Regions from separate parts of the Clostridium sp. BNL1100 genome, predicted to be linked through region 3. Evidence: riboswitches for the same ligand, from Rfam matches in the RefSeq annotation. Region 3 holds a riboswitch; each other region holds the start of a gene.
What was found. A riboswitch is a leader RNA that binds a small molecule or an ion and turns the genes downstream of it on or off. The one in region 3 is predicted to bind cyclic di-AMP.

Region 1 (8,213 bases), 320 kb from region 3:
GGAGTGTCGCAAAACTACTTAAAAAGTAGTCAGCGGTGCTCCCTTCTTTTGCTCCAATATTTTTTGTTGTTAAATTGTTGATTACTCTGTAGTTAATTCCCTATTTTGTGGAATTTGAGCGCACTTTAATAGGCCTATTAGATTTCGTTGGAATTTTAGCAGGCTTTTACTTCATGAAGTTCTTTTCCACATCGGTCATTTTGAATTTTGGAGTGTAATTTGTTTATGTTATAGCCAAAACACAGCAGGATAAATTCGGTTTTAACACTGTTTTTCCCTCGTGTTAAAAAACGGCTGAAATTGTAATCACTTTTTAGAACTCCAAAGGCTCCTTCAACTTGGATGGAACGATTTACCCTTAGAAGAATGCCTTTCTCCGTCAAGATGTTTTCATAAGATTTTTGTCTCTTTTTTACAAATGTCTTAGATACCTGCATTTTGCGATTTCCTTGGGCTTTTGTACACTTAGACTTATAGGGGCAATTACTGCAATCTTCACATTCATATATGCTAATCTCGGAACGATATCCTGTTGCTGATTTTCTATGAGTTGTTCCTGACATTTTTAATTGTTTTCCATTATGGCACGTATACTCATCTTTCTCTTCATCATACTGCATATTTTCACGCTTGCTGATATCTTTCTTGAAGCTTTTCTTCTTCCATATCTCGTATGTTTGAGGTTTTATATAGCTTTTCTGATGCTTTTCTTCCAAATACAGATAGTTTTCTTCGCTCTCATAGCCAGAGTCTGCAATTACGTTTTCATAACATCTACCTAAGTTTGATTCCATACTTTTTAGAAATGGGATTAGTGTAGCAATGTCATTCCTATCCTGAAAAATTCCAATGCCAGTAACATACTCGCTTTCAACTCCAATCTGAACATTGTAGGCAGGTTTTAGCTGAGTATTACGCATGTGGTCATCTTTCATATGCATGAATGTTGCATCAGTATCCGTTTTGGAATAACTGTTTCTCCCCTCGAACAGCTGGTTATGGGCATTGTATTTTTCCTGACGTTCTTTAAATTCCTTGAACTGCTCTGTGAATCTTTGTAATTGAGTTTTACGTTTTCCGATTCCATGAACAAATTCTATGTTATCTTCTTTTTGCTTGTCCTTTAAATATTCAAGAACTTGCTCTAAATCCGCCAATATGCTATCTTTTGATACTGAAAAGTTAGTCAAATATGACTGGTTTATATCCTCTAAGCAAGCTTTTATTTTCTCAAACATCTTTGCTTCGTTTTTATTGACTACTTTCTTCCATACAAAGGTATAGCGGTTTGCATTTGCCTCAATTTTAGTACCATCCACAAAAAGGTTTTCGAATTTAACTTCTCCGATAGAATGCAGGTGCTGTACCATTTGATAGAATAGGTCTTCTATTGCCTCTGGAAGATAATCCTTACGGAATCTGGCTATAGTTGAGTGATCTGGCTTTGATTCCCCTTGGAGCAACCACATGAAATTAATATCTCTTTTACATGCAGTTTCAATTTTTCTACTTGAGTATATGTTATTTGAGTTTGCATATGTTATTACCTTAAACATGGTCTTTGGGTCAACTGCCGGTTTTCTTCCAGTAGAAGAGTAAGCCTTATACAACTTTGTGTAATTCAATCCCTCCAATATTTGGCTTAACAGTCTGACAGAATCATCTTCAGGTATTAACATCTCCAAATTTAAAGGCAAAACTAATTGATAGTATCCGTTAAATTCGGTATAATTTTTATGTTGCATAAGTTTTTTCACAAATTAAATTATACAACACTTGCGGGCCCTACGGGACCCGCATTTTACTATTTTAGGGACAAAAAGGGGACTGTTGCACAGTGAATAAATTTATTCATTGTGCAACAGCCCCTTGTTTTTTTAATTTGAAGCCGGTCTGGCATTATATTTGTTGTGGCGCTTAGACGACCACCTGTTATTATTTTCAATATAAGTTTTTAATACTTTTTCCAAATCAAGGACATCCTTCATTTCGAAGTACCCAGATTTTTTATGAATAAATTTCGCTGCACTTACAGCTCCCTGTGCAAAGGCTTTTCTTGAAAAAGACTCATGACTGATTTCTATTTTGTCGTCCTGACCTACAATCATTACTTCATGCTTACCTATTACACCTCCGGCCCTTACAGAATTTATAGGTATGTCCTTATTTGAAACTACAACTCCTTTGTTTAAAAGACCACTCTGTATTTCGCCAGCTATTTTTTTCGCCGTTCCGGATGGTGAATCCAATTTGTTTTTATGATGCAACTCTGTGATCTGAAAATCGTAATTACTTAGCAAGCTTGCCGTAAGATTTGACAGCAGCATCAGAACATTTACACCCATAGTTATGTTTGGTGCATAAACAATGCCGTTTTTGAACTTTCTGCAAATTACGTAAAGCTTTTTAAGCTGATAATCCGAGAAGCCTGTGGTTCCTACTACAATGTTTATCCTGTATTTTGAGAAAATTAAAGCATTTTTTAATGCTGATTTTGGATTTGAAAAATCAATAACAACGTCCGGTTTATTTCTGAATATTACTTCCTCCAGTTTATCAGATCCGGTAACCGTAATTCCTGTTTTATTCATTCCAAGTATTTCTCCCAAATCCTTATTTAAAGATTTACTGCTCGGACTGCATATAGCAGAAACAAGCTGAATTTCATTTTGTAATAATATTGTCCTTGCGATTTCCTTTCCGGTGCGGCCCAACCCTGATATACAAACTTTCATCAAATAAGTTCCCTCCCTTTCAAATTATAAAGTAAGATTTAAAATTGAATAATTAAATTTGAAGAAAATGAATAAGGATAAACTTAAAAATGCTACAGATAAACTGTAGCATTGGTTAGAAAATTACAAAATGTAAAAATTCACTTTCTCCCCAACGCTTACGAAGTTAGCTGCCGGATTCGGGTTGTAAGAGACTAACCCTACCTGATAACCCAGGATTCACCCCATTAAATGGTTCCCCCGCTTATAGCAATCAAACTGCTATAATTCAGCGATAAATTATTAATTTTTAGACTTAAATCTACTGTTAGTATATACCAATTCTATAAATAAGTCAATATTTCCTGGTTTTTATTAACATTCTTTCATTTAGGCCGGTTTGGTTATAATAGATTCACTAATCTTACCGTTTCCTATCTTTACTAGGTACACGTCATAATATTGTTGTCCAAGCTCATATGCGAACTTTTTATCTAATACTGCGAAATCAAATCTGTTTTTACCTTTTATTGCACTTCCTGTGTCCATAGCGATTGTATATCCTAATCCTTTAATATAGAATATTGTTCCATAAGGCCAATGTGTGTTATCAATTGCTATGGATACACCGGGTACTATTGGCTGACCTGAGCTGGTTATCCCCTTGTTATTGCCACATTCCTCAGCACATGGGGTATATGCCGTACCAAGAAATTTCCCAAGATACTTTCTTTTACTGTTATTTTCGAGATTGTCACCACTGTATATCTTGTATGATTGAGGTTTTACACCCACCGCTGCTGCCTTTTTAAGTGATCTCTGAAGCTGAAGGTTATCATCGGCTAGTTCTTTCTTTGTAGATTCCAATTGCTTATTTTGTTTTTTTAAATCTTCAAGCTGTTTTTTTATCTCTTCATTTTGTTTCTTAAGGTCGTTGTTAAGCTTACTGAGTTCATCACTTTGAGATTTATAATTATTTGTATTTGTTGTTAATGATTGATTTGATTTCATAATAAGCATGGATTGAACACATTCATTATTATATTTTTCTTTGTACTGATCTACTACATTGTTTACCCTGATACAGAAAAAAGCAAGTAAAGTACTTGTCAATACCAAAGCTATAGTTAATACCTTGAACATCCAAATATCTGCAGACTTTTGTTTGTCTTTTTCGGTCATATATGTGAACTCCTTATTAAATAAATTAACCTGTTATGGATTATTTTCCAAATTAGCAGTATTTATACATATAGAATAACAATGTTTTATTTGGGGACAATGACTTTGGGTGATATAATGTTTAGTTTTTTTAAATCCAGAGAGCCTAAAAAACCAAAACGTGCGGGTACCGAAGTACCTGAAGATAGTGAAAATAACAGCAATACTCAAATTCCTAAATCTATCGACAAAGTCAGAGGACTGCTGAATCAGGAATTTTCCCTGTGCAGTGACTTTAATCTGCGTGAAGTGCATTTGGGAAAGCTTAATACAAGGATTATCATTGCTTCTATAGAAGGTTTTTTTGACAAGGCAATACTTGCTGAGAATATTATTGAACCTATTATAAATTATTCAGGTGAAAAAAGCTATTCATCGGTTTTTACACTTTTAAGTGAGAGTATATTAAGTGTAAGTGATGTTAAAGAGCTCTATTCCTTTAAAGATTGTTTGAGCGGTATTCTCACAGGGGATGTTGTTTTGTTCATTGACGGACAGGACAAGGCCTTTAAAATAGGATTAAAAGCTCCTGAAAAAAGGGCTGTCGGAGAACCAGACACTGAGATAAGTATTAAAGGCTCAAGAGAAGGCTTTTCAGAAAGTCTCAAGACAAATTTAATTCTGCTTAGGAGAAGAATCAAAAATACTAAATTTAAAGTTGAAAGCCTTGTGTTAGGCAAGCAAACAAATACTGATGTAGCAATTTGCTATATACAAGGTATTGCAGCACCTGAAGTTGTTGAAGAAGTAAAAAACCGTCTTAATAGGATAAATATAGATGCAATCCTTGCTACCGGATATATGGAGCAGTTTATACAAGATGGCAAAATGCCTTTTTTCCCTATGGTAGGAAACAGTGAAAAACCTGATAAGGTTGCAGCTAAACTTCTTGAAGGAAGAGTTGCTATTCTGGCAGACGGAACACCCACGGTACTGACTGTTCCATTCCTGATGATTGAGAGCTTTCAAGCTCAGGAGGACTACTTCGGAGAATTTTATTTTGCGACCTTTATGAGGTTACTAAGATTAATGTCTTTTTTTATATCAGTATACTTGCCGGGCTTATACGTTGCGGTTACAAGCTTTCACCAAACCATAATACCTTTTAAGCTTATGCTGACAATGGCAGCGACCAGAGAAGGAATCCCATTTTCGTCTTTTGTAGAAGCTTTAATTATGGTAATTACTTTTGAAATTCTTCGTGAAGCCGGTCTTCGTATGCCAAGGGCTATAGGTCAGGCAGTTAGCATTGTAGGAGCCATTGTACTTGGAGATGCCGCAGTAAGTGCAGGTATAGCTTCTGCCCCATTGGTTATTATTGCTGCTTTAGCAGGAATTTGCAGTTTTATTGTACCTCCTCTTATGAAAGTAGGAGCAATTTTAAGGATTGTTATATTAATCGCAGCCAATATTCTTGGGTTATTGGGAATAGGCTTTGTTACGTATATGTTTACTATTTATCTGTGCGGAAAGAAATCATTTTTTGTGCCTTTACTCTCCCCATTTGCACCTTTCCGTGGAGAAAGCCTGAAAGATTCCTTTATAGTAACACCTGTATGGTCCATGTTTAACCGCCCCCGTTCATTAACTCAAAACCAGAACCGAAAACGTACAACCGGGAAAACTTTTGCTCCAAGGGGGAGTAAAAAATGATTAAAAAAATAATTTTGTTATTGCTATGTATCAGTATGATTATGACTTTAACAACAGGTTGCTGGAACAATAGGGATCTAAGCGAATTGTCTATTCTTACAGCTATGGGAATTGATCAGACTGATGATGGTAAAATAATGGTAACAGCACAGATTATCAAACCTGTAGATGTCAACAGCTCCGGTGCAGGAGTTTCCGGAGGCGGAGGTGGCGGTGAAAAAAGCTTTGTAACTGTAAGCAATACAGAAAGTACTATTTTTGCAGCATTAAGAAGCTTATTAGCCAAAATAAATAAAAAGATATTTTACAGTTCCTCACAAGTTATAGTTTTTAGTGAGGAGCTTGCTAAATCAGGAATTAAAAACTATGTAGATTTCATTCTAAGAGACCATGAAACCCAGTTTAAGTCACTTATTATCGTTGCAAAGGGTACAACCGCAAAGGAAATAGTAGAACAGGAGTATGGGCTTTCAAAAATTCCCGGCGGTTATATAAGAGATACCATAAAGAATTCTAAATCTCGAGGATTTACTAAAGAAATACGGTTGCTGGACATGGCAAGAGAATTGGCAACGGAAGGCCGCGAGCTATCTATTGGTACTATAGAAAAAACTGAAAACTTAACCTCTACTGAAGGTTTGGCTGTTTTTCAAAAGGATAAAATGGTCGGTTGGCTTGACAAGTATGAAACCCGTGGGTATATGTTTATAACAGGCCGTGCTAAGTCAGGAATTGTAGAAATTGAAAGTCCTGATAATCCTAAAGAAATAATCGGAATTGAATTAATGAAGGGTTCTTCCAAAATTGAAGTTAAAGCTTCAAGTAATAATTCTATAGAAGTTAACGTTAAAATCAAAGCGGAAGGCAATGTTGGCGAACAGCAAAGTCAACCGGGACAAAGTCCGGATAAAGTATGTAAATCTCTTAGCAAATGTCTTGAAAAACAAATCACAAAAGAATGTTATAGTGCAATTACTAAATGTCAGAATGAATATAAAAGTGACATATTTGGCTTTGGAATTCACGTGTTTGATAAATATCCAAAATATTGGGGAAAAGTTACAAATGTATGGAGTGAGCAAGTTTTTCCTTCTATTCAGGTAAAAGTAAAAGTAGATGCTAAAATTAACAGAACCGGACTTTTAAGTAAAACAATAAAAATTAGGTAAGGTGAGATTATTTGCTAAAAGTAATTATAGGTATTTTAATACTTGTACTTTTAAATCTAAAAGAACTGTTAACATCCACATCTAGGGGTAAAGTTATGGGTGTTTATTTTGTAATTGTTGGGATTTCTTTAATATTGGGTATTCTTATAAGTATCAAAAAAGCACCTCCGAGTCCCTACGAAATTATCACCGAAATATTTAACAACATGGGTTTGGGAGATGAATAGTATGAGCAAGGTAAAACTATCTAATTTTCAGCTTGCAGTGATAGCCATAGGTTATTTCCATGGAAGTACTACCATCTCCAACCCTGCCATAGGAGCAAAAAGAGATGCCTGGTTAGCAGTTATTTTAGGAACTCTGGGAGGATTTATAGTTATTACCATGCAGTTATATCTATCTAAAATTAGCAACGGGAAAAATCTTCGTGAAATAATTGAGTTTTGTTTTGGGAAAACAACAGGAAAAATTTTGTGTCTTATGTATATCTTATATTTTATGCATAATGCAATACTAGATACTAAAGCTTTTAGCGAATTCATGGTAACTGTCAGTTATCCCGAGACGCCCATTATTGTAATTGTATTAGTGCTAATGATTATAGCCGTTTATGCGGCCAGAGGTGGTCTTTCAGTAATCGGAAAAAGCTGCGAAGTACTTGTACCACTACTTCCATTAGCAATTGTAATCGTTACTCTTTCATTACTAAATGTAACTGATTTTACGGGGTTTAAGCCAGTATTACTTGAGATACCCCCTGTTATTAAAAGTTCTTATGATTTGGTAAGCTCTGTTTTTGCAGACTTTATAGTTTTTCTTATGATTTTGCCGTACACCAACAGCGAAAAAGGGAGGTTTAAAGCAGCATATTGGGCAACAGGTATTTCAGGACTTATGCTTCTGTTAATCTCATCCCGGAACCTTCAAATAATAGGTCCGGCACTAATTGAGTACGTAAGATATCCTTCACATATTGCAGCTCAGATTATTCCTGCTATAAGTATAGACCCACTTGTTGATATGAATCTTCTTATTGGTGGAGGGATTAAGGTTTTAGTTTCATTGTACGCAATTACAAAAATAACTGCTGAAATATTTTGCATAGAATATAAGCCTCTTGTTCCCGCTTTCGGGTTGCTTATAATTGTAATCTCTTTCTGGGCATTTCCAGATGCCATGGAATTATACAGTTGGGAGCATGGTATGGTAGAAACATTAATTTCAATACCACTTCAAGTATTGTTTCCAATAATATTACTCATAATTTCATTAATTAAAAACAAAAGAGAACAAAATGGTAAGAAAAGTCGATCTGCATAAATAATATCCAAACAGGAGTTTTTATGAAAAAAAAAGTTATGATTTTAATCTTTTTAAGTCTCATCATTTTATGTCCTATCAGTCTACAGTCTAAACCGGTAGATATGAGACTTCCAGAGCAAGTAACAAGAGAATT
Region 2 (8,213 bases), 500 kb from region 3:
ATATGATTTATTCAATTTGTTTGATCCTGCAGTAAGTTTATTTATACCTTCCGTTACAGAACCCAATTGTATAGCCAACTGGGAAACTCCGCCTGCAACTTTACCTGAACCCTCAGCAAGTTGTTTTCCAGAAGAAGATAATTGTTCTCCGCCAGCTTTGAGCTGTTCAGGAACAGAATTTGAGGCCTCCAGAGTAGCGATTACAGCCTTGAAATTCGGGTCTGTCAAGGCTTCCGGATGGGTTGCCACATACTTCTGAATAGAGCTTGCTAAAACAGATTGAGCCTGAGAAACCTTGTTTACCGATTCAATATACTTGTCAACACCTGATGTATAAGACTGTACTCCGCTGTTTAAGTCAGAGCTACCTTTAGTCAGTTGAGATATCTGGGGAGCAGCTATAGCAATGCCTGAATTTAGCTGATTTAAACCTGAATTCAGATTTGACAGACCTGACATAAAAGCATTGGAACCGCTAACCAAACCGGTTATTTTATCGGAACCGCCTGATAAACTCTTGTAGAACAGTTCTGCACCGTCGCTGAGTTGTTTTGAACCTTTTGACAGAGTAGTAGAACCGTTATTGGCTTCTGAGAGTCCGTTGTTAAGCTTATTAACACCGTCATTAAATTTTTTCTGACCTTTTACAATTTTACCATTGCTGTCGTAGAGTAGTTCAGCTCCGTCTTTTATTTCCTTTAAGCCATTATCAAGTTCCTTGAGACTATTAGGAAGATCTTTTATCTGATCTAAAAGGGTTCCGACGATTTCTTCGGAAACAGACTTGGAGACTTTATCCTTAAACTCTAATGTAACCCTGCTTAGGACTTGACTTGCAAGATAATTTCTTTTCTCATTAACAGTATATGTTAAATTACCTTGAGTTTTATCGCTGTCGGCTGCCGAAGAAATATCTTTGGAGAAATCACCAGGTATATTAATCATTGCGTAATACCTTCTGTTCTCTACACCGTCCTTTGCATCAGATTCTGATGTAACAACCCATTTAAGATTTTTATCGGTTTTTAGATTGTCTGTAATTTCTTTTCCCAGATTTCTGTTTTCACCGCCGATAGTTGCTCCATTATCTTGATTTACTACGGCTACAGGAAGTTTATCAAGTTTGCTGTATGGATCCCAAAAGGCATCAAGATAGAAAAAACTGTAGACCAATGGAATTAAAATAACTGCAATGACTACGGCAAATTTCTTGTACTTTTTCAGTGTTTGCATAATTTTTACCTCCTTTTTTTCTGGATAGATGTTCATTTTATTTTTACTTCACCACCTCGAATATTGTAAATTTAAATAATTTGAAATTCAAAGTATTTCGACAAAAAAAAACTACTTATTTTTGAAGCAAAAAATATCATCAAAGTGTGAATTAAGTGATGAAAGTATATTAATTAGGGCCTTTCTATCGTCCTCACTAAGGATACCGTATATTTTTTCAGCAAGTATATTCCTAATAATAATAATAGATTCAAAAACATCTTTCCCGGTTTCAGAAAGAGAAATAAAAACTTGCCTTCTGTCTTCCTTGTCACGCCTTCTTATTACATAACCTTTTTTAATAAGCCTGTCAACAGTTACAGTAGGAGTACCAAAGGTGACGCCCAAAGTATTTGCAATCTCTGACATCTTCTTATCTTCTTCACCGTGACCTATAACAACTATTGTATTAATTTCGATAACAGTAAGATCATCAAGAGTTTTACTAAAAAATTTTTTACTCTCAAGTTTATTGTACTTATCAAAAAGCTTTCTAAATAGTTCATCCACAATAAGTAAACTATTTTCTGTTTCTGAGTTCATGGTCTTTAATCCTCACTTAATTTGAATTTCAAACTATTTTATTTTAATATACTACTGAACGATTAAAAAGTAAACTGCTTTTAGCAAAAAAATCAACAAGGACTTACAAATTTTAGGATATGTATTTACTTGAATACAAAATAATGGTAAAATAAGTATATATTTTACCAAAGAAAAGAAGTGGGGTTACATAATGCAAACAAATATTTATACACTTAACAAAGAAGTCGAGTGTCTTAAGCAGCAGCTTTATGATTTGTTGGATAATGAACCATGGGCGAAACACGACATTCTTAGAATCAGTAAAAGATTAGATGACTTAATTTTGCAATTTTACAGTTTTAATTAGCAACTGCGATTAATTTCAATACATTCATGAATTACACATTCAATAAATGACCTTCTTTCAATTTGATTTATATGCTTAAGGTTACTTTGGATATAACTGATTTTAAGTTCGGTATTGCTCTTAAAATCAGTTATATCTATTAGATTTTTTTTAAACACTTCCAGTAACAGTTTAAGAGTTATAAAAGAACATTCAAATAATTGCTCGTTAAATACCTTACACATTTTTAGTTCCTCTCTGTCTTTTGTAAAATGTTTATATTGCTTATATAATAAAAATAAAGCTATTTATATTATGTGTCAAATATTTCCTAATATATGCTGTTCTTAATACTGCAATTATTTGGTATAATTCTTTGTATCAATACCTTTTTGTTCAGTAAGGATATGGTAATATGCTAAAGATAGATATATTGAATGATGATTTGCATTTAAAAAATATTAGCTACGGAAGTATTGAAAATATATATTCAATTTACGAAAATACAGACGGCTTTAAATATGCAACCGGTGTTTATAGTTTTATAAGCTATGATGTATTTTCCAGTCAGCTTTTTAAGTTTATATCTCAGAATAATGTATTCTTTTTGGATATTTTTCTTGAAAAAAAGGATTCTTTTATTATCGACAAGTCTATAGGTCTGGTCAAAGGTTCGTTGTCTGTTGAGGAAAATATACTCTGGTTAAATTCAATAGCTATTGACTTGCCATACCAATCCAAAGGTTATGGTAAAAAAGTCATTAGTATTCTCGAAAGTTATTTTAAGCAATCATACAATGTGAATACTGTTTGTCTTTCGGTAAGCAAAAATAATACATCCGGTATAAAATTCTGGGAAAAGTGTGGTTATACCGAATATGAATTTGACACGTTTTATGATTTACAAAAAATAACTGAACATGCTCTGATCATGTGGAAGAAAGTGTAAAAATCATTAATATTACAAAAATATTACCAAAAAATTGCTGTTTTATTACTAAAAGTTTGACAAACTGTAATAAATTAAATATAATAATAACGAAATTAATAAGCTGAATCCTCGAAAGAGGTACGGAGGAACCAAGATTTGGGGTTAATCCATTCTTTATTATTTAATGAATGGTAGGGAGGTCCTATTGCCCGAGCCCGTCAGCTAACTTCGGAAGCGCTACTATAGGAGGGGCCAATGACAGGTAAGATTACCAAGGTACTTGTCGGTTGTATTTTCGCCTTTTCACTTGTGTTAGTATGCTCTGCTGCAATGGCTGCTTCGCAGTCAGCCCAGATTCAGGGTACTGGCGTCAATGTAAGAAAAGACCCAAATACTTCAGCAAGTGTCATCACTAAACTTTCCAATAAGAGAGTTTCAGTGCTTGATAAGTCTAGCGGTTGGTACAAGATTTCTTTTGATGGAAAGACCGGTTGGGTAAACAGTGACTACATAAAGGTTCTTACCACAAAAGGAAGTATTAATGCTAATGGTGTCAATTTCAGAGAAAGTGCCAGTACAAGCAGCAAAGTAATTAGTTCTCTAAAAGAAGGAACCGATGTACAAATACTGGATACACTTACTGAATGGCACAAGGTTAAAGTAGGTTCAAAGGTTGGATACGTTTCAAAGAAATTTGTTTCTTCAGCGGCGAATTCAACAAAAACTTCCCGTTCTACGGAAGCTGCAACATTTGTCAGCGAAGAGGATGATTCTCTGGTTGGCAGGGTAATTGCATATGCAAAGAAGTTTATTGGTGTAAGGTATGTTTATGGTGGGAAAAGTCCAAGCGGCTTTGATTGCTCTGGCTATGTCGGCTACGTATATAAGAACTTTGGCGTTAGCCTCAACAGCTCAGCATCAAGCATGTATTCAAATGGCACAAGGGTTTCTAAGACAGCTTTAAGGGCTGGAGACTTGTTGTTCTTTGATGCATCTTCCAGAAAATCAGCTGGTGCTATAGACCATGTAGGTATTTACTTAGGTAACAACCAATTTATTCATGCATCAACTTCCAATGGAAAAGTGCTTATTCAGAGTTTATCTGAATACCGGGGAACTTACATTGGTGCAAAAAGAGTAATTTAAATCTTATCATAGACCACAAAAACGTCTTTTATAAGACGTTTTTGTGGTCTATGTCAACTTTTAATTCTTAACTTTCATTTTTTATCTTTGAAAATTCATAATTTCTAGTTTACTATAAACTTAATATGGAGGTTGTTTTGAATATCAAAAGACCGCTCTGTCTTTTCGCTGTGTCCTTTATTTTAGGGATACTACTTATAAACAGCATTGGATTGAATCGTTTTCTTATAATTTCTTCTATAATGATGTTAGCTATAATCTGTCTTCTTAAAAAACTCGGAAATTTAAAAACTATAATTTTTATCTTGCTTTCTTTTTTTATAGCAGGCGGAATGCTTTTCTATAATGCAGAATATCGCTATATTGGAAGCTTTAATCAATATTACGGTATTCCTGTAGAAGTAAAGGGTTTTATTGATAGTGAAATACAGAATTCGGAAGACGGCAAGTCAAATTTTGTTCTAAAAACAGAATCTGTAGTTTATAAAAATAAGACCGTCAAGGTTAAAAACAGGATACTGGTTTATGTAAACAATATTAACATAAAAATAGGCTACAGAACAAAAATCGGTTTTACAGGGGTTGTTGAAAAGCCAAAGCCTGCAACTAATCCGGCAGGATTTGATTATAGAAGATATCTGGCATCAATAGGGATTTCAGGACGGATATATTTACATGGTGCATCAGATATTCAAGTTTCCGGTCAAAAAGGAGGAGGCTACTTATATAGAATAGGATATGCGATTAAAAATAAAGTTGTTGACATAATCAGTTATTCTCTTGATAAAAATCAGGCAGGACTGCTGGAAGGTATGCTCATCGGATATAAGGACGGCTTGGATGAAAATGCCTTTACAGCATTCAGTAAAGCCGGACTTAGCCACATCATGGTAGCCTCAGGAATGAATGTCGCATTTATAATTCTGCCATTTACTTTTATTTTCAAAAAGTTGAGATTGAGCAGTTTAAAAGCAAATATAATTACTATTTTTATACTTATATTATTTGTATTTGTTACGGGTTTTTCAGCTTCGGTAGTCAGGGCTGTTATTATGGGAATAATAATACTGACAGGAAGAATCATAATGCGGGAACCCGATATATATACAAGTATTTCAGCCTCAGCACTTATTTTACTAATAATCAATCCCTATACACTATTTGATATAGGATTCCAGCTTTCATTCGGTGCAACACTGTCACTTGTCATGTTTTATCCGCAAATTAAATCCTTCACTGAGTACAAATATATCCCCAACGTGATTTCAGATACTCTTGCAGCAACAATTGCAGCACAGTTAGGAGTTATACCTGTTACCTTATATTATTTTAACAATTTTTCAACATTCTCCATTATTTCTAATATCCTCGTTGTGCCCTTGGTTGAATTTGTAACAATAATAGGTTTTATTATGGTTTTTGCAGGTTTACTTAATATATACCTGGCGGTTATTATCGGGTATATCAATAACACATTTCTGTCCTTCATATTGTTTGTTACAGAAGTAACTTCTAAAATACCATTTTCATTGTTAAAATTACCTACCCCAACATTTGGAATGGTTTTATTTTACTACTTATTTATAATTTATATATTTAAAGGCAGAAATTATTTTCAGGCTAAAAAATACACAAAACATCTGAAAAGAGCAATTATTATTTTAATAATTATTATATTCGGGGCTAAGTCGCTAATACCTAAGCCACTTGAAATAACTTATTTAGATGTTGGACAAGGTGACAGCACATTTATAAGAACAGCTCATGGTACAAAAATACTTATTGACGGAGGCGGACGTGAAGCAAATTCGAAATCCGAGTTTGATATAGGTGAGTCAGTTATGGTACCATATATTCTTGATAGGGGTACGAAAAAAGTTGATATTGTTATTGCGTCCCACGGACACTCTGACCATACGGAGGGACTTGAGGCAGTGCTCAGAGAGCTGTCTGTAGGGACAGTAATTGTACCTGAAACTGATGGACGAGGATTGGAGAAAGTAAATAGTATCTGTAAGGAAAAAAATATTTCAGTAATCAAATGTAAGCAAGGAGATAGAATAAACCTTGATAACGAAACGATATTTGAAGTATTAAACCCGCTCTCTTATAAAATAGACAGCATTGCCCAAGAGGATTTGAATGAAAGCTCATTAGTGTTAAAATTAGTTTATAAGAATGTAAAAGTTTTGTTTACAGGGGACAGTGGGATTCCGTCAGAGGAGAGAATGTTAAAACAAGGTCTGGATTTAAAAGCGGACATAATAAAAGTAGGGCATCACGGTTCTCCAGGCTCCTCAAGCAACGATTACATAAAGGCGGTCAAGCCGGAATATGGGGTTGTTTCAGTAGGGCGAAACAATTTCGGCCATCCAAGCCAATTTGTTATTGATACATTTCAAGAGAATGGAACAAAACTTTTTAGGACAGACGAAAACGGAGCAGTTATTGCAACCAGCTATGGAAATGGGTTTAACATTAGAACAATGCTACCTTAAAAATATAATAAAAAGAGGAAGAATATGAGTTTTGATATATTAAAAAAAGAATTAAAGGAAAATAAACTGCAAAATGTATACCTCTTTTATGGTCAGGAAGATTATCTTATAAAGTATTATATGAATGCTATAGCCAACCTGATTGTTAACGAAGAAACAAAGGATTTAAATTATATATATCTTGAAGGTAAAAAAGATACTGAAACTCTTATAGAAAACTGTGAGACAATGCCTGTTTTCAGTGATAAAAAGCTTGTAATTTCGAGGAACTCCGGCTTTTTTAAGTCAAAAAAAGGTGGGGGCGAGGGTTCTGATAAGAAATCAGAAAATAATAAACTTGCAGACTATATTGAAAATATGCCTCCCTATACATGTCTTATCTTTGTGGAACAGGAAGTAGACAAGAGAATTAAGCTGGTAAATGTTATAAAGAAAAAAGGTCTTGTTGTTGAGTTTAATTATCAGAAGCCTGCTGACCTTGTAAAATGGGTTGTTAAGGTATTTAAAAGCCATAAAAAAAACATAGATAATGTTGCAGCATCGTATATAGTCGAGAACAGTGAATATTCTATGGTAGAGCTACTGAACGAAATAGACAAAATAGTTAATTTTACAGAGGATAAACAGCAGATTTCCATTGATGATGTTCAGTCGGTATGTACAAAAACCATAAAAAGCAGAATTTTTGATTTAACTGATGCCGTAGCAGAAGGCAACATTTCCAAAGCACTGATACTATTGAATGATATGGCTTCTTTGAAGGAACCAATGCAGAAAATAATGTACATGATTGTAAGACAAATAAGAATGGTTTACAGAATGAAATTACTCAAACAACAGGGCATGAGAGAGGATGCGGCAGCAAAGCAAATGGGATTAACACCTTTTGTTGCCTCAAAAGTTCTTGCATTAAGCAGAAATATGAAAATAGGTATTTTGGAAAAGGCCATGTATTATAGCCTTGAACTGGATGAGTCCATTAAAACTGGAAAAATGACTGATAGAACGGCGATTGAGCTTCTCATAGCCTCAATGAAATAATACTAATATATGGGGGTCAGGTGGATTTGCAAAAGTGGATACTAAAGAATCCTAAGTTTGACTTTAAGAAAATGTCAAAGGAATTGGGAATCAGCGAACTTCTTTGCAGGATTATAGTAAACAGAGGTATAAAGGATTTAGATAATGCCAGAAAATTTATAAAGGCCGATTTGCAAGGTTTAAACCATCCAAAGTTAATGAAGGATATTGTGAAAGGCGTTTCAATTGTTAAAGAAAAAATCAAGCTAAATAAAAAAATACGAATAATTGGCGACTACGATGTTGATGGGGTTGTTAGTACTTATATATTATATAAAGCCTTGGCTAGGTGCGGGGCAACTGTTGACTATGCCATTCCTCACAGGATACTGGATGGATACGGTATAAGCAACAGCTTGGTTGAAAATGCTTTAAATGACGGAATTGACACGATTATTACCTGTGATAACGGTAT
Region 3 (8,213 bases):
CAGGGTCTACAGCATAACTGATTGCCTGACGTACTTTAACATTATCAAAAGGCTTTACGGAATTATTTAGATTTAATTGCTGTATCGAATTGGAATTTGCCTGTTCAATCTTAAATGTATTGGGATCAAGCTGCTTTGAAAGGGTTTGATCATTATAAACCGTTGACCCGTCTATGCTACCCGCTTGTAATTCCAACAACAACGCATTTGTATCAGACGCAATTTTAAAAGTTACTTTATCAAGATGAGGTAATTCTTTTTGCCAGTAATTAGGGTTTTTCTTTAATATTAAGGATTGTTGAGGTGTAAAAGAATCAAATACAAATGGGCCTGTTCCTACAGGGTGGACATCGCCATCCGAATAATCCTTTGGTACAATGGCAATAGTCAGGTATGGTAAGAAGTCACTATCGGCACTCTTCAGATTAACCGTTATGTTGTAAGCATCAGGTGCATCCACTGACTTAACATTGTCCATACCTGCAACCGACAAGCTCATAGCCTTTTCCAGAGAATATTTAACATCCGCAGAAGTAACATCACTTCCATTATGGAATTTTAGTCCTTTTCTTATCTTGAAGCTATATGTAAGAGAGTCCTTGGAAACATCATAGCTTTCAGCTACCGCAGGGATAATATTTCCGTCTTTATCGGATTTGACAAGACCTTCAAAAATATTAAAAAGAATCTCACGAGTCTCTGCAGCCGATGCAAGATATGGATCAAGGTGATCCGGCTCCGTTGTTATACCAAATGTAAAGTTTCCTCCGTTCTTCACAGTACCTTCCGTGTTGGTACTGGTTATCGGAGAAGGATTACTGCTGCTGCATCCTGTAACTCCTAAAAGGAAAGTAAGGGATAAAACCAAAGCTAATGCACCCTTTAACTTTTTTGCTAAATACATGTTGTGTTCCTCCTTTAACTTTTTTATTCTTAACCGTTTAACCTTCAATTCTCTGCAAAAGTTCAGGTAATTCCATTAAATCGTATATTATGTAATCTGGTGTGGATTGTTTGTTCCATTCCGTTTTCAGACGGTTAATCCAACAGGTTTTAATGCCTACATTCTTTGCTCCTATTACATCAGAAGGACTGTCTCCGATATGCAATATTTCATCTCTGTCAATACACGTTTCTAAAAGCACCTTTTTAAAAAATCTGTTTTTTTTATCCTGCTTATATGCTTTTAGATCCTCAGATATAAATTTCTTGTCAAATTCTATTTTAGATAATAATGGGTCAATCATAATATGATCTGCATCACTTGATATCCATAACTCACAAGAATGATTCCACTGGTTTAAAAATGCCGTTGCATCAGTGAAGAAACACGATTTTGAGTGTTCTTCCATCAGTATGTCAGCTGCTTCTTCAGCTATAAAATTGTAGTTGTTATTATGTTTTATAAGTGAAAATATATCTGTAAAAATTGTTCTCAAGTTTATAAATTCATTTGTCTCATAAACCTTTCCCATTGCTTTACTTAAAAAAATGTAATATTCCTGTATATATTTTTTTATTGAATCCGGATGATATTGTTCCCCTAATATTGCCCTCCAGATATTTTCAGCTCTTTTATCCACATTGATTAGTGTTTGAAACATATCAATGCTAATAGCAGATATTCTCATTTATATTAAATTCCCCTTTTAACGGATATTGTCCAAACTTTCTGACTGATTCAAGCAACGCATAAATATTTTCTTCCGGCGTATCGATTGGCATACCGCATCCTAGACCCAGAACAAATCCTTTCGGATTATCTGAAGCTTTTTGTATGCATCTCTTCGCTTCATTAAAAACATCAACAGGACGTCCTGACAACATAACTTTAGTAGGACTTATATTACCATATAATGCAACCTTAGAGCCTATTTCATTTTTAGCAGTTTCCATATCCACCTTTTCATCAAGACTGATTATCCCTGCTCCCGTGTCTGCAATCTGTCCCAGCAATTTCGTAGTGTTCCCGCAGATGTGCATTAATGGAGTTTCTTTTGTCAAATTTACAACACTTTGCACTAGTTCTTTTAGAAACGGAAATTCAAATTCTTGAAAAAAGGAATCACCTATAAGAGATGCAACAGGGTCTGAAATACTAAATTCAACCCCTAGTTTTGAGGCTTCATTTATATATTCAACAGTACTTTTTAGTGAAAATTCAATCATTTCCTTTGCAAACTCCGGATTTTCATATAAATCAATCATCAAATTCTCTAATCCCCGTATATTGGATGCAGTTGTCAACGGACCGGGAATTTCAGATACAATAGGAAGTTCATTTCCCAAACATTCCAAAAGTTCCTCAAGTGCTTCCAATATGATATTTAATCTTCCGCTTTTTCGAGGATCGGGAATCTCCAACTTTTTATAATCATTGTAATCATTAATGATATTTTCAGATATGTAAGGTGTGTCATGTTTAGGATAAATTACTTTACAGCCTACTGCTTCGGCTATACCGTTTACTATTGGTCCGGTACCGGCAGACTGTATTTCATAAACTTTTCGAGCCTGAATTTGGGATTTTACAATTTGTTTGGAAGATAAATATAAATCTGAAACACTGTCTCCCACCAATTTATATATATAATCTCCAGGACAAAGACCGCAAGGTATTCTGTCAACAGCCTGCTGATGTTTAAATGCGTACATTCTTTCCCTTGGTGTCATTTGATCCACACACACTACTCATTCCTCCCGTATCAAATAAATCCTTCAACAAAAAGCAATGAACATCAGCCGATATTCTAATTTCTACATAATTAGATTAACTTTTTATAAATATTTTGTAATTATTACCCTAATTATACTTTAATTGGTTGTTAATGTCAATCTGTGTCCCTATCCGCTATACAGTAAACAAAAAGCCGCAAAAAACATCAAAAGATGAATTTTGCGGCTATGAATTATTTATATTTACATGATTTCTAAATTACTCTTTTTGCTCCAATATAAGTACCCCTGTATTCTGACAGCTTTTGTACGCGGACTTTGCCGTTTGATGAAGATGCATGAATAAAGGTATTACCACCAATATAAATTCCTGCGTGGTCTATTTGTCCTGATGCTTTTCTACTTGAAGCATCAAAAAATAATATATCTCCTGCCTTTAGCTGGGCCTTTGCTACCTTAACTCCGTTGGAATACATACCCTGTGCCGACCTGTTAAGATTGACATCAAACTTTTTGTATACGTAGCCTACAAAACCTGAACAATCAAAACCGGTTTGTGGATTCGTTCCACCATAAACATATCTGACCCCTTCAAACTCACGGGCATACGCAATTAGTTTACTGTTTACAGAGCCATCGTCCTCAACGGCTGAGAATGCAACTACATTTACCGATCTGGACGTTTTTGTACTGGCAGATGAAATATTCACAAATTTAGATGATACATAGCCCACCTTTGAACCTATTTTAACCTTGTTCCAACCCTTTACAACATCAAGAATCTGTACGGAAGTACTTTTTTTAAGCGAGCTTATAACCTTGCTTGAAGTTCCGGCACTTTTCCTGAAATTGACGCCATTTGCATTTATTGCTCCTTTTACAGACTGCAATTTAACATAATTGCCGTTCACCCAGCCGGTTTTCTTGTTATACGAAACCTTGTACCAGCCTTTGGAGTGGTCAGTTACAGTTACTTTTGCATTTGTCAATTTGGTAACAATTGAAGAAGATGTTGTCGATGCCTTTCTCATTTTAACATTTGTACCTGTAACTTTTGCCGGCATTGTTGCAGCCATTACAGCCGTAGATGCAAATGCAAAAATCAGGGCAATAATACATCCTGCAAGTGCCTTGGTAATCTTTTGTTTCATTGTTCCTCCTATAGTGTGCTTCCGAAGTTAGCTGCCGGGTTCGGGTAATAGGATCACCCTACCATATAAAATGGATTAACCCCCTTTTTCTTGGTTCCTCCGTACTTCGTACTTGTGACGAAGATTCAGCAAATTTTTTTGACTGCTTCTATATAAAACTAGATTTCCTCACCACCTCCTTTAATTAAGTCAAAAAATACAAGCAGTCAATATATAATTCGAATTATATATAATACTTTGCGGGGTCAAAGCCCTGGTAATATATGCTTATTGTTTTTTACCCGTATTCCACTCCTGTTTCTGCCACTCCTCAACAGTATCAAACTTACGGGTATCCATTGGCTCATAACCTTTCAGGCTTAATGAATTCGTTACTACGGATACAGAGCTGAAGGCCATTGCTCCACCTGCAATCATTGGATTGAGTAATCCCAGCGCTGCAAATGGTATTCCTATGATATTGTAGAAGAATGCCCAGAATAGATTTTGTTTTATTTTGGTCATTGTTTTTCTTGATAGTCTTATGGCAGCTGGAATGGTTCTTAAATCACCCCTCATAAGGGTAATATCTGCTGCTTCAATGGCAACATCCGTACCTGTGCCTATTGCCATACCGATGTCTGCGGTAGCTAAAGCCGGAGCATCGTTTATTCCATCACCAACCATTGCAACTATTTTGCCTTGTGCTTTTAGCTTTTCTACTTCCTCTGCCTTGTTTTCAGGAAGTACCTCCGCCAGTACATTAGTTATTCCTACCAGCTTTGCAATAGCATTAGCAGTCCTTTTATTGTCACCTGTAATCATATATACGTCAATGCCGATATTTTTCAATTCTTCAATTGCTTCCTTTGAATTTTCCTTCAAGGTATCGGCTACTGCAACAAGAGCAGTAAGTTTGTTGTCTATAGACATCAGCATTGCTGTTTTACCTTCATCCTCAAGTCTTGCAATGTCAGCTTCAACATTCCCCATATCAATACCCTGTTCACTCATAAGCTTTCTGGTACCCATATATATTGTTTTACCGTCTATAACAGACATTACGCCTCTTCCCGGTATTGCTTCAAATTTGTCGGGATCATTTATTTTACTAAGTTCTTTTTTACCATGCTCATAAATTGCTACTCCCAAAGGATGCTCTGAACTTTTTTCAGTAATTGCCGCAAGCCTTAATATTTCTTTTTCAGTATAGGAAGTGTCTATAACAACTATATCGGTAACTTCGGGCTCACCTTTTGTAATTGTTCCTGTTTTATCAAGAACTACAGCGTTTAGCTTATAAGCCATTTCCAGATGTTCTCCACCTTTAATAAGTATGCCGTTTTCAGCACCCTTTCCGGTACCTACCATTATTGCGGTAGGAGTTGCCAACCCAAGGGAACATGGACACGCTATAACCAAAACTGCTACCGCACTTACTATTGCCTTCGTTACATCACCGGTTACCAGCAACCATATTACAAAGGTTAATAACGCAATTGCCACAACCACAGGAACAAATATACCTGAAACCTTGTCAGCAATCTTCTGAATTGGAGCCTTTGAGCCCTGGGCATCTTCAACCATCTTGATTATTTGTGACAATGCAGTATCCTTGCCTACCTTTGTAGCTTCGAAACGGAAGGTTCCGAATTTGTTTATGGTTGCTCCGATTACAACATCGCCTGCTTTCTTCTCAACCGGAAGGCTTTCTCCTGTGAGCATTGATTCATCTATGGATGAATTACCTTCCAATATTTTACCATCAACAGGAATTTTTTCTCCAGGTCTTACAATTACGACATCACCGGGCAGAACATCTTCTATAGGTATGTCTTCTTCAGTACCGTTCCTGAGTACTCTGGCCGTCTTAGCCTGCAAACCCATAAGCTTCTTTATTGCTTCAGAAGTTTTGCCCTTTGCAACCGCTTCAAGGTATTTGCCCAATAAAATAAGTGTAATAATAACTGCTGCAGCTTCAAAGTAGAGGTCTTTCATCATGCCTTTATGAACTTCCTCAAAAAAAACATTGTAAAGACTGAAAAAATATGCAGCAGATGTACCCATGGCTATTAATACATCCATGTTGGCACTTTTTGATTTCAATGCGTAATATGCATGTTTATAAAATCTGAAACCAATTATAAACTGTACCGGAGTTGCTATTATCAGCTGGAAATACTGATTATGAAGTAATGAAAGCAAAGGGCTGTCCAGATTCAGCATTCCCAGTATCATTGCAAGTACAAGAGGAGTACTTAGTACTGCCGATACAATCAGAGAAAGCTTCAAGGATTTTATTTCCTTCTCCCTTTGCTCTTTCTCAGTATCCGTGTTTACCTCCTCGGCCTTCTCCGCTCCATAGCCTAAGCCTTCAACTATTTTTATTATGTCTGAAACTTTTACCGTAGACGGGTCGTATTCAATATTTGCCTTTTCTGTGGCAAGATTAACGGCTGCCTTAACAATTCCTTCGGTCTTACTAAGCTTTTTTTCAATTTTTGCAGAGCATGCCGCACAGGACATACCGGAAAGCTTCAATTCAATTTTGTTTCCGGATTTTGCGCTTTCCTTTATAACGCCATAACCCAGCTTTTCGATTATTTCCTGAAATTTCGCTGAATCGGTCATACTGTCATCGTATTCAACAGTTGCTTTTTCTACCGCAAAATTAACATTTGCATTCTTTACTCCCTCAAGCTTATTCAGACCCTTTTCAATCCTTGCTGCACAAGCTGCACAGCTCATACCTGTGATTTTAAGGGATTCTTTCCTATCCATTTTATCTGCTCCTTTTTTGTTGTAATAGTGTATACATTAGCCGCAGCACCCTCCTGCTGACGCTCCCGCAGATGGTGTATAGCTGTTTACTTCATCCTTTATTTCTTCAATATTAATTGTATTTATATTATCTACCACCTTTACATAGCCGTGTAACATACCCATTCCGCATTGGAAGGTAAAGTCAAGAGTCGGCGACAATTCAGGTGTTTCCTTTTCACTTTTCAAATCCATCTGTGCCTGATACTCCGGAAATACAATTATGCTGTTGCATATGTTTAATTGGTCTGTATCAAACTTTATTTTAGCAGGTATTCCCTTTTGCAAAACAACAACCGCAGGTGAATACCCGTAATCGTTTACTGTTACAGTTACCTCCTGTTTATCTCCGTTTACCTTTGAAATGGCTACCTCGTCAGTAGGAATCTTGCCATTTGCAAATTTAGTAGCCTTCGAGGCTGCTCCACAACACCCTCCTGAACCGGAAACAGTACCCTGAGAATCGGTGTCGGAAGTTGAATCTTCAGCACTTACAGCAGACAGATCACCGACAACCTTTATATTGCTACTAATCATTCCCATCCAGCAGCTGTAAACAAATTTTCCTTCACTGTCCGGGGTAAATTCAATAACATTTTCTCCGGCCTTCAATGGCAGATTCTCAATATTGTATTCAGGTATGTTTATTCTGTTGTTACAGCCGTTTATATCACTTTGATCAGCTGTAATTGTCCATTTTACAGGAATACCTTTTTGAACCGTTATAGGACTGTACCTTCCGGAATCAAGCTTTGTGGTAACTACCTGAACATTTCCCTCTATTTTTGCAACTCCTCCTTCAGAAGATGATGCACCAAGGACTATGCTTGTATTAAATCCCGAAAGTGAAAGCCCTCTGTTTAACATTATAATACCAAGAATCAATACCAGTACAGCACTTACCTTCATCATTTTGTGTGTAAATTTGCTGCTGAGAAATGAGCTGACAGCACCAAACCCAAACATCAGGGGAACCGTTCCAAGGCTGAATAGAAACATTGATAAGGCTCCTGCCATGGCACTTCCCGTGCCCAGTGCATATAGCTGCATTGCCTGCAAAGGTCCGCAGGGCATAAGTCCATTCAGCATTCCAACCAACAAAGGCCCACGGCTTCCGCTGTTTTCATGTACTTTTTTGGCAAAAATCTTGGGCATTCTGGGATTCAATTTTCGAAGTGCAGGAAAAATATTCAACATATTTATACCCATTATAACCATAAAAATACCCGATAGAATTGCAACTACACCCTTAGCAGTACCTGAAAAACTTACAACTGAGCCTATTCCTCCTACAATCCCACCTACGATGGTATAGGAAATTACACGTCCTATGTTGTATAACACGCTTGGTTTTAGTTTGTCAAATTTTGAATCCCCGGCTGAAGCTTTGTATCGGACGCATACCGATAGATTTATCCCTCCGCACATGGCCACACAATGAAGTGATGTCAGCAGCCCTATAAAAAACAGAATTCCGTACCCCATTGACTGGTTTACATCAGGTACAAAATTAAACCCAATCGTATTTTTTATAATTACGTAAAGGGCGAGTATAATTACTGCTATTCCCGCAACCTGCCCGGCTCC

Region 1: it holds a riboswitch for cyclic di-AMP, as region 3 does, so the genes downstream of both, dapB (4-hydroxy-tetrahydrodipicolinate reductase) here and CLO1100_RS08850 (C40 family peptidase) in region 3, are expected to answer to the same signal.
Region 2: it holds a riboswitch for cyclic di-AMP, as region 3 does, so the genes downstream of both, CLO1100_RS11110 (NlpC/P60 family protein) here and CLO1100_RS08850 (C40 family peptidase) in region 3, are expected to answer to the same signal.

What each region holds. Positions count from the first base shown of each region.
Region 1 covers NC_016791.1:1,798,265-1,806,477, reverse strand. Annotated here, with positions in the region: gene CLO1100_RS07455 (D-alanyl-D-alanine carboxypeptidase family protein) at 1-22, shown strand, start outside; gene CLO1100_RS07450 (IS1182 family transposase) at 156-1,745, opposite strand; gene dapB (4-hydroxy-tetrahydrodipicolinate reductase) at 1,878-2,735, opposite strand; cyclic di-AMP (ydaO/yuaA leader) riboswitch at 2,876-3,019, opposite strand; gene CLO1100_RS07440 (3D domain-containing protein) at 3,105-3,896, opposite strand; gene CLO1100_RS07435 (spore germination protein) at 4,002-5,588, shown strand; gene CLO1100_RS07430 (Ger(x)C family spore germination protein) at 5,585-6,757, shown strand; gene CLO1100_RS07425 (hypothetical protein) at 6,769-6,984, shown strand; gene CLO1100_RS07420 (endospore germination permease) at 6,986-8,077, shown strand; gene CLO1100_RS07415 (amidase domain-containing protein) at 8,101-8,213, shown strand, end outside.
Region 2 covers NC_016791.1:2,625,173-2,633,385, reverse strand. Annotated here, with positions in the region: gene CLO1100_RS11135 (YhgE/Pip domain-containing protein) at 1-1,233, opposite strand, end outside; gene CLO1100_RS11130 (MarR family winged helix-turn-helix transcriptional regulator) at 1,345-1,815, opposite strand; gene CLO1100_RS21245 (aspartyl-phosphate phosphatase Spo0E family protein) at 2,009-2,164, shown strand; gene CLO1100_RS11120 (hypothetical protein) at 2,161-2,388, opposite strand; gene CLO1100_RS11115 (N-acetyltransferase) at 2,559-3,092, shown strand; cyclic di-AMP (ydaO/yuaA leader) riboswitch at 3,184-3,325, shown strand; gene CLO1100_RS11110 (NlpC/P60 family protein) at 3,330-4,220, shown strand; gene CLO1100_RS11105 (DNA internalization-related competence protein ComEC/Rec2) at 4,358-6,718, shown strand; gene holA (DNA polymerase III subunit delta) at 6,743-7,759, shown strand; gene recJ (single-stranded-DNA-specific exonuclease RecJ) at 7,786-8,213, shown strand, end outside.
Region 3 covers NC_016791.1:2,122,990-2,131,202, reverse strand. Annotated here, with positions in the region: gene CLO1100_RS08865 (ABC transporter substrate-binding protein) at 1-904, opposite strand, end outside; gene CLO1100_RS08860 (HAD family hydrolase) at 942-1,631, opposite strand; gene CLO1100_RS08855 (uroporphyrinogen decarboxylase family protein) at 1,612-2,688, opposite strand; gene CLO1100_RS08850 (C40 family peptidase) at 2,931-3,827, opposite strand; cyclic di-AMP (ydaO/yuaA leader) riboswitch at 3,828-3,968, opposite strand; gene CLO1100_RS08845 (heavy metal translocating P-type ATPase) at 4,095-6,587, opposite strand; gene CLO1100_RS08840 (sulfite exporter TauE/SafE family protein) at 6,624-8,213, opposite strand, start outside.